One region of the Cryptosporangium arvum DSM 44712 genome, then DNA from elsewhere that is predicted to be linked to it. Evidence: riboswitches for the same ligand, from Rfam matches in the RefSeq annotation. Region 1 holds a riboswitch; the other holds the start of a gene.
The links. Region 1 has a riboswitch for thiamine pyrophosphate ahead of thiC (phosphomethylpyrimidine synthase ThiC). Riboswitches for the same ligand answer to the same signal wherever they lie in the genome.

Region 1 (3,403 bases):
GGCGTGCCCGACGTTCGGCCTGCTGGCGACGCTCGTGGGCTGGGGCGCGCTGGCCGACCGGTACGGCGAGCGCGGTGTCATCGCGCTCGGGCTCGGCGGTGCGGGGCTGGTGCTGCTGGGGGCGCCGGCCGTCTCGGGGCCGGTCGCGCTGGGCGCCTGCCTGGTCGTGGCCGGGGCCGCGGCGGGCTCGGTGAACGCGGCGAGCGGACGGTTGATCCTCGGCTGGTTCTCCCCGGCCGAGCGAGGGCTCGCGATGGGGATCCGGCAGATGGCCCAGCCGCTGGGCGTCGCGGTGGCGGCCGTCGCGATCCCGGTGCTCAGCCGGGCCGGGGCGTTCACGTTCCTGGCGGCCGGGTGTCTCGGCGCCGCGGCCCTGGTCGCGGTCGTGGTGCGTGACCCGGCGCGCTCGGCGGGGGTGGCCGCGGGGCCGAGCGGGAGCCCGTACCGCACGCCGGTGCTGTTGCGGCTGCACGGCGCCGGGGCGCTGCTGGTGTTTCCGCAGTTCGCGGTCGCGACGTTCGGGCTGGTGTTCCTGGTCGACTCGGCCCGGTGGGACGCGGCGACGGCGGGCCGGTTGCTCGCCGTGGCCGCATTCGGGGGAGCCGCGGCGCGGCTGGGGGCGGGGTGGTGGTCGGATCGGGCCGGTTCACGCACCGGTCCGATGCGCATCCTGGCCGGGGTGACCGCAGGGGTGTTGGCGCTGCTCGCCCTCGCCGGAGCCGTCGGGGCTCCGGGTGTCGCCGTCGTGGCGCTGGTGGTGGCGGCGGTCGTGTCGGTGTCGACGAACGGTCTGTCGTTCACGGCGGTGGCCGAATACGCCGGGCCGGGGTGGGCGGGCCGCGCGCTCGGTATCCACAACACCGGCCAGAACGGCGTGGCCGCGCTGACCGCCCCGGTCCTGGGCGCGGTGGTCACCCACGCCGGCTACCCGGTCGCGTTCGCCTCGGCCGCGATCGCCGCCGCCCTGGCCGTAGCCACGGTCCCCACCCTCCAACTGCGCGGCTAGGCCCGCTTCGTACGCGGGCGCGTGATAGCTCCGGAGTGGGCAGAATGCAACGGCTCGTGCCTGTTCCAGTTCGCGGGGACGCGGCGTTATGGTGGCCGCGTCACTGTACGCGGGAGCTCGCGCCGGAAGCGGGCTGAGAGGGCGGCTGTCCGAGAAGGACGGTGCCGCCGACCGCTCGAACCTGACCGGGTAATGCCGGCGTAGGGAGCTCTTCATGAGCAATGTTGTGTCCACCGGTCCCCTTCCGGGTAGCCGCAAGGCGTACCGGGGCGCGCTGCGTGTCCCGGTTCGCGAGATCGAACTCACGAACGGCCAGGTCGTCGAACGCTACGACACCTCCGGCCCCTACACCGAGACCGACTTCCGTCCCGACCTGGGGAACGGCCTGCCGAAACGCGACCGGACCCGCACCCATCCCACGCAGCTGCTGGCCGCGCGGGCGGGCGAGGTCACCACCGAGATGGCGTACGTCGCCGCCCGCGAGAACCTCCCCGCCGAGCTGGTGCGTGACGAGATCGCGGCCGGGCGCGCGGTGATTCCCGCGAACGTGAACCACCCCGAGGCCGAGCCGATGATCATCGGTAAACGGTTCCTGGTGAAGGTCAACGCGAACATCGGCACGTCGGCGGTGACGTCGTCGCCGGCCGAGGAGGTCGAGAAGATGGTGTGGGCGACCCGGTGGGGCGCCGACACCGTCATGGATCTCTCCACCGGCCCGCGCATCCACGAGACTCGCGAGTGGATCCTGCGCAACTCCCCGGTGCCGATCGGAACCGTGCCGATCTACCAGGCCCTGGAGCGGGTGAACGGCGACCCGACCGCGTTGACCTGGGAGATCTACCGGGACGTGGTGGTCGAGCAGTGCGAGCAGGGCGTCGACTACATGACCGTGCACGCCGGGGTGCGGATGGCGTACATCCCGCTCACCGTCGGCCGGAAGACGGGGATCGTGTCGCGCGGCGGGTCGATCCTCGCGGCGTGGTGCCTGGCGCATCACCAGGAGAACTTCCTGTACACGAACTTCGCCGAGCTGTGCGAGGTCCTGCGGACGTACGACGTGACGTTCTCGCTGGGTGACGGGCTGCGGCCGGGTTCGGTGCACGACGCCAACGACGACGCCCAGCTGGCCGAGCTCCGCACGCTCGGCGAGCTCACGAAGGTCGCGAAAGACCATGGTGTGCAGACCATGATCGAGGGGCCGGGACACGTCCCGATGGACAAGATCGCTGAGAACGTGCGGTTGCAGCAGGAATGGTGCGACGACGCGCCGTTCTACACGCTCGGACCGCTGGCCACCGACGTGGCGCCGGGCTACGACCACATCACGTCGGCGATCGGGGCCGCGATGATCGCGTGGCACGGCACCGCGATGCTCTGTTACGTCACCCCGAAGGAACACCTGGGGCTGCCCGACCGCGACGACGTCAAAGCCGGGGTGATCGCGTACAAGATCGCCGCGCACGCGGCGGACGTCGCGAAGGGACACCCGGGGGCGCAGGCGCACGACGATCAGCTCTCCGACGCGCGGTTCGAGTTCCGGTGGGCCGACCAGTTCGCGCTGGCCCTCGACCCGGAGACCGCCCAGTCGTTCCACGACGAGACGCTGCCGGCCGCCCCGGCGAAGACCGCGCATTTCTGCTCGATGTGCGGGCCGAAGTTCTGCAGCATGCGCATCAGCCACGATCTGCGCGCCGCTCCGGGCATGGCCGAGAAGTCGGCGGAGTTCCGGGCGGCGGGTAACCGGATCTATCTGCCGGTGGCCCAGCCGTGAACCCGGTGGTGGCGCTCACCGTGGCCGGGTCGGACTCCGGCGGTGGTGCGGGGCTGCAGGCCGACCTGCATACGTTCGCGGCGTTCGGGGTGCACGGCACCACCGCGGTGACGGCGGTGACCGTGCAGAACACGGTCGGCGTTACCGGCGTCCACGAGATCCCGCCGACGTTCGTCGCCGACCAGATCCGGGTGGTCGTCGAGGACATGCGGCCGGGCGCGGTGAAGACCGGCATGCTCGCGTCGGCACCGATCATCGAGGCGATCGGGGCGGCGTTCCGGCGGCACGGGATCGGGCGCGGCGGGTCGATCCCGCTGGTGCTCGACCCGGTGTGCGCGTCGATGCACGGTGATCCGCTGTTGCGTGCCGACGCGCTGACCGCGCTGCGCGAGCTGTTCGCGCTGGCGACGGTCGTGACGCCCAACCTGGACGAGACCGCGTTGCTGGTCGGGACGCGCGACCAGCGTTCGGCCGCGCGTGCGCTGCTCGACCTCGGGCCCGCGTACGCGCTCGTGAAGGGCGGCCACGGGGACGGCCCGCGCAGCCAGGATCTGCTCACCGACGGAACGATGGAGCTCTGGCTCGACGCCGCGCGCATCGAGACCGGCAACACGCACGGCAGCGGG
Region 2 (3,403 bases), 1.1 Mb from region 1:
ACGTCGCCGAGGCTGCCGCGCGGCACCCCGGGGATCGGGTCCCCGAACCCCAGGCCGATCGCCACCAGCGTTCCGACCGGGTAGACGAAGAAGATCCCGAGGAACGCCAGCGGGACGAGGGCGAGGAGGCGGGTTCTCAGCGGAGCACCGTCTGCGTCCACTCGTCGATCCACGGCTCACGGTTCTTCGTGATCTGGTCGGCGGGGAGCGTCAGCGGCTTGGTCGGGAGCGCCGCGTACTTGGTGAACTCGGCCGGCAGCGGTGTACCGGTCACCGAAGGCCACACGAACATCTGCAGCGGCACGTCCTTCTGGAACGCCGGGGACAGCAGGAAGTCGAGCAGCTTCTTGCCACCGGTCGGGTTGGCCGCACCGTCGAGCAGGCCCGCGTACTCGACCTGACGGAAGCAGGTGTCGGTGACCACACCGGACGGCGCGTCCTTCGGCTTCTTCTCCGCGTAGACGACCTCGGCCGGCGGGCTGGACGCGTACGAGACGACGAGCGGCCGGTCGCCCTTGCCCTGCGAGCCGACCGTGAAGCGCTGCTGGTAGGCCTCCTCCCAGCCGTCGACGACCAGGGCCCCGTTGGCCTTGAGCTTCTCCCAGTACGACTTCCAGCCGCTCTCACCCTGCACCGCGATGCTGCCGAGCACGAACGCCAGCCCGGGCGACGACGTCGCCGGGTTCTCCACGACCAGCAGGTTCTTGTACTCGGGTTTGATCAGGTCGGCGTAGCTCGCCGGCGGCTGCACGCCCTTCTTCGTGAACCACGCCTTGTCGTAGTTGACGCACACGTCGCCGTAGTCGACGGCGCTCGCCTTCCCGTCGGTGCCCTGCTGCAGCGCGGTGGGAACGTTGCCGACACCGGCCGGCTCGTAGGGCGCGAACACGCCAGCGCCCACGGCCCGCGACAGGAACGTGTTGTCGACGCCGAACAGCACGTCGCCCTGCGGGTTGCCCTTGCTGAGCACGGCTTTGTTGACGACCGCGCCGGCGTCGCCGCTGCGCAGGATCTTGACCGTGAGGCCGCTCTGCTTCTGGAACGCGGCCAGGACTTCGTCGCTGACCGCGAACGACTCGTGGGTGACGAGAGTGACCGTCTTCGAGTCGGTGGCCGCCTTGTCGGACGACGACGAACAGGCTGCGACGGCGGCGGTCAACAGGACAGCAGCCAGTAAACGAGGGGCACGCATCCGGTTACCTCCGGACTCGAGCACCGGGAATGAGCCTTCGGGCGTGGTCCGGCGAGCCGCCGGTTCTCCCTCCGCTGGCATTACCCAGAGCAGGTTCGACGGGTCGGTGACGCGGTGGCCACCCTCTCAGCCCGGCTGCCCGAGCTCCCCGACGGACGACTGGCGTCCGCGTCGACAAGCGTAGCCCGCTGTGGTTGAGCCGGTCGCGGAGCGGTCACTACCTCGGACATGGATGGTCCGCGGTTGGCTGAAGCGCTCGAAGCGCTGCGCACGTCGGTGACCGCGGTCCGACTCGATCTGGCGGTGACCGACGCCGAGGCCGCGCGCCGGTCGCGGTCGGAGTTCGTCGGTCAGGTCGACGACTACCTGCTACCGAGGTTGCGCCAGCTGGACGCCCCGATGCTGGTGGCGGTCGGGGGGTCCACCGGCGCCGGCAAGTCGACGCTCGTCAACACGCTGGTCGGGGCGGAGGTGACGAAGGCGGGCTGGCTACGGCCCACCACGCGCGCCCCGGTCCTGGTGTGCAATCCGGACGACGTCAGCTGGTTCGAAACCGACCGGATCCTTCCGGGGCTGTCCCGGACGACCGGCCCCGAGGCCGTGAACTCCCTCCGGCTGGTGCCCCACCCGTCGGTGCCACCGGGGCTCGCGCTGCTGGATCCCCCCGACATCGACTCGGTCGTGGCCGAGAACCGCGACCTGGCCGGGCAGCTCCTCGCCGCCGCCGACCTGTGGATCTTCGTCACCACTGCGGCGCGCTACGCCGACGCCGTCCCCTGGGACCTGCTGCACACCGCGGCCCAGCGCACGATCGCACTCGCGGTCGTGCTCAACCGCGTCCCGCCGGAGGGCATCGGCGAGATCAGCGACCACCTCCGCTCGATGCTGGCCGAGGAACGTCTCGGCGAGGCGGCGCTGTTCGCGATCCCGGAGGTCGAGCTGACCGGGAAACGCATCCCCGACCAGGCGATCGCACCGATGCGCACCTGGCTCGACGGGCTGGCCGCCGACGCCGGAGCCCGGGACCAGGTGATCCGCACGACGCTCACCGGGGCGCTCTCCAGCCTGCACGATCGTGTCACCGGCCTGGCCGACCACCTCGACGACCAGGTCCGCGCCGCCGCCGAGCTGCGCGGTACCGCGCTCGAGCGGTACCGGACCGCGCTCACCGGCGTCGACGACGGCGTCCGCAGCGGCACCGTGCTCCGCGGCGAGGTGCTGGCCCGCTGGCAGGAGTTCGTCGGCACCGGCCAGTTCACGCGGAACCTCGAGGCACGGATCGGCCAGCTGCGTGACCGCGTCACGTCGTTCTTCACCGGCCGGCCGCCCGCGGCCGAAGCGGTCGGGCACGCGGTCGAGAGCAACCTGCACGCGCTGGTGCGGGCCGCGTCGGACCAGGCCGCCGAGCAGACCACGGAACTGTGGCGGTCCCGCCCGGCCGGGCGCGCGCTGCTCACCGACGGCTTGCACCGCTCGTCGGCCGAGTTCGGCCCCCGGCTGGAGCACGAGATCCGGGCCTGGCAGGAACGCGTGCTCGACCTGGTCCGCGAGGAGGGCGGCCACCGGCGGAGCGTCGCGCGGCTGACGTCGTTCGGTGTCAACGGCGCCGGGCTGGTGCTGATGCTCGCGGTCTTCGCCCAGACCGCCGGTCTGTCAGGGCTCGAGGTGGTGGTCGCGGGCGGGACGTCGGCGGTCAGCCAGAAGGTGCTGGAGGCGATCTTCGGCGACGCCGCCGTGCGCACGCTCGCGGCCCGAGCCCGCGACGACCTGCTGGACACCGTCGAGAAGTTGCTCACCGACGAACGGCAGCGGTTCGACGCGCTCGTGGACGCCGTCGCACCCGCCACCGACCAGGTGACGGCACTGCGCTCCGCGCTGGCCGAGTTCGAGTCCGCGCTGCGTTCGTACCTGCGGCAGCCGGGGCTGGTGCGATGACGCTGCTGGCACGGGCTACCGACGAATCGGGGCTGAGCCGTCGGCTGAGCGCACTCGACCGGGTGGTGGAGCTCGGCGCCGACCGGCTCGATCCGGCGGTGCTGGCGACCGCGGGCGCGTTGTCGGGCAAGGCCGCCGAGCGGCTGCGGCTGGGCGCGGAGCACACCGTCGTCGCGCTCGCCGGCACCACCGGGAGCGGCAAGTCGTCGCTGTTCAACGCGCTCGTCGGAGTCGACGTCGCGGCCACCGGGCTGCGCCGCCCGGTCACGTCGACGG

Region 2: it holds a riboswitch for thiamine pyrophosphate, as region 1 does, so the genes downstream of both, CRYAR_RS00530 (thiamine ABC transporter substrate-binding protein) here and thiC (phosphomethylpyrimidine synthase ThiC) in region 1, are expected to answer to the same signal.

The regions. Positions count from the first base shown of each region.
Region 1 covers NZ_KK073874.1:1,257,698-1,261,100, forward strand. Annotated here, with positions in the region: gene CRYAR_RS05775 (MFS transporter) at 1-1,006, shown strand, start outside; TPP riboswitch at 1,106-1,230, shown strand; gene thiC (phosphomethylpyrimidine synthase ThiC) at 1,221-2,777, shown strand; gene thiD (bifunctional hydroxymethylpyrimidine kinase/phosphomethylpyrimidine kinase) at 2,774-3,403, shown strand, end outside.
Region 2 covers NZ_KK073874.1:112,133-115,535, reverse strand. Annotated here, with positions in the region: gene CRYAR_RS00535 (ABC transporter permease) at 1-161, opposite strand, end outside; gene CRYAR_RS00530 (thiamine ABC transporter substrate-binding protein) at 137-1,192, opposite strand; TPP riboswitch at 1,240-1,353, opposite strand; gene CRYAR_RS00525 (GTPase family protein) at 1,436-3,127, shown strand; gene CRYAR_RS00520 (GTPase) at 3,124-3,403, shown strand, end outside.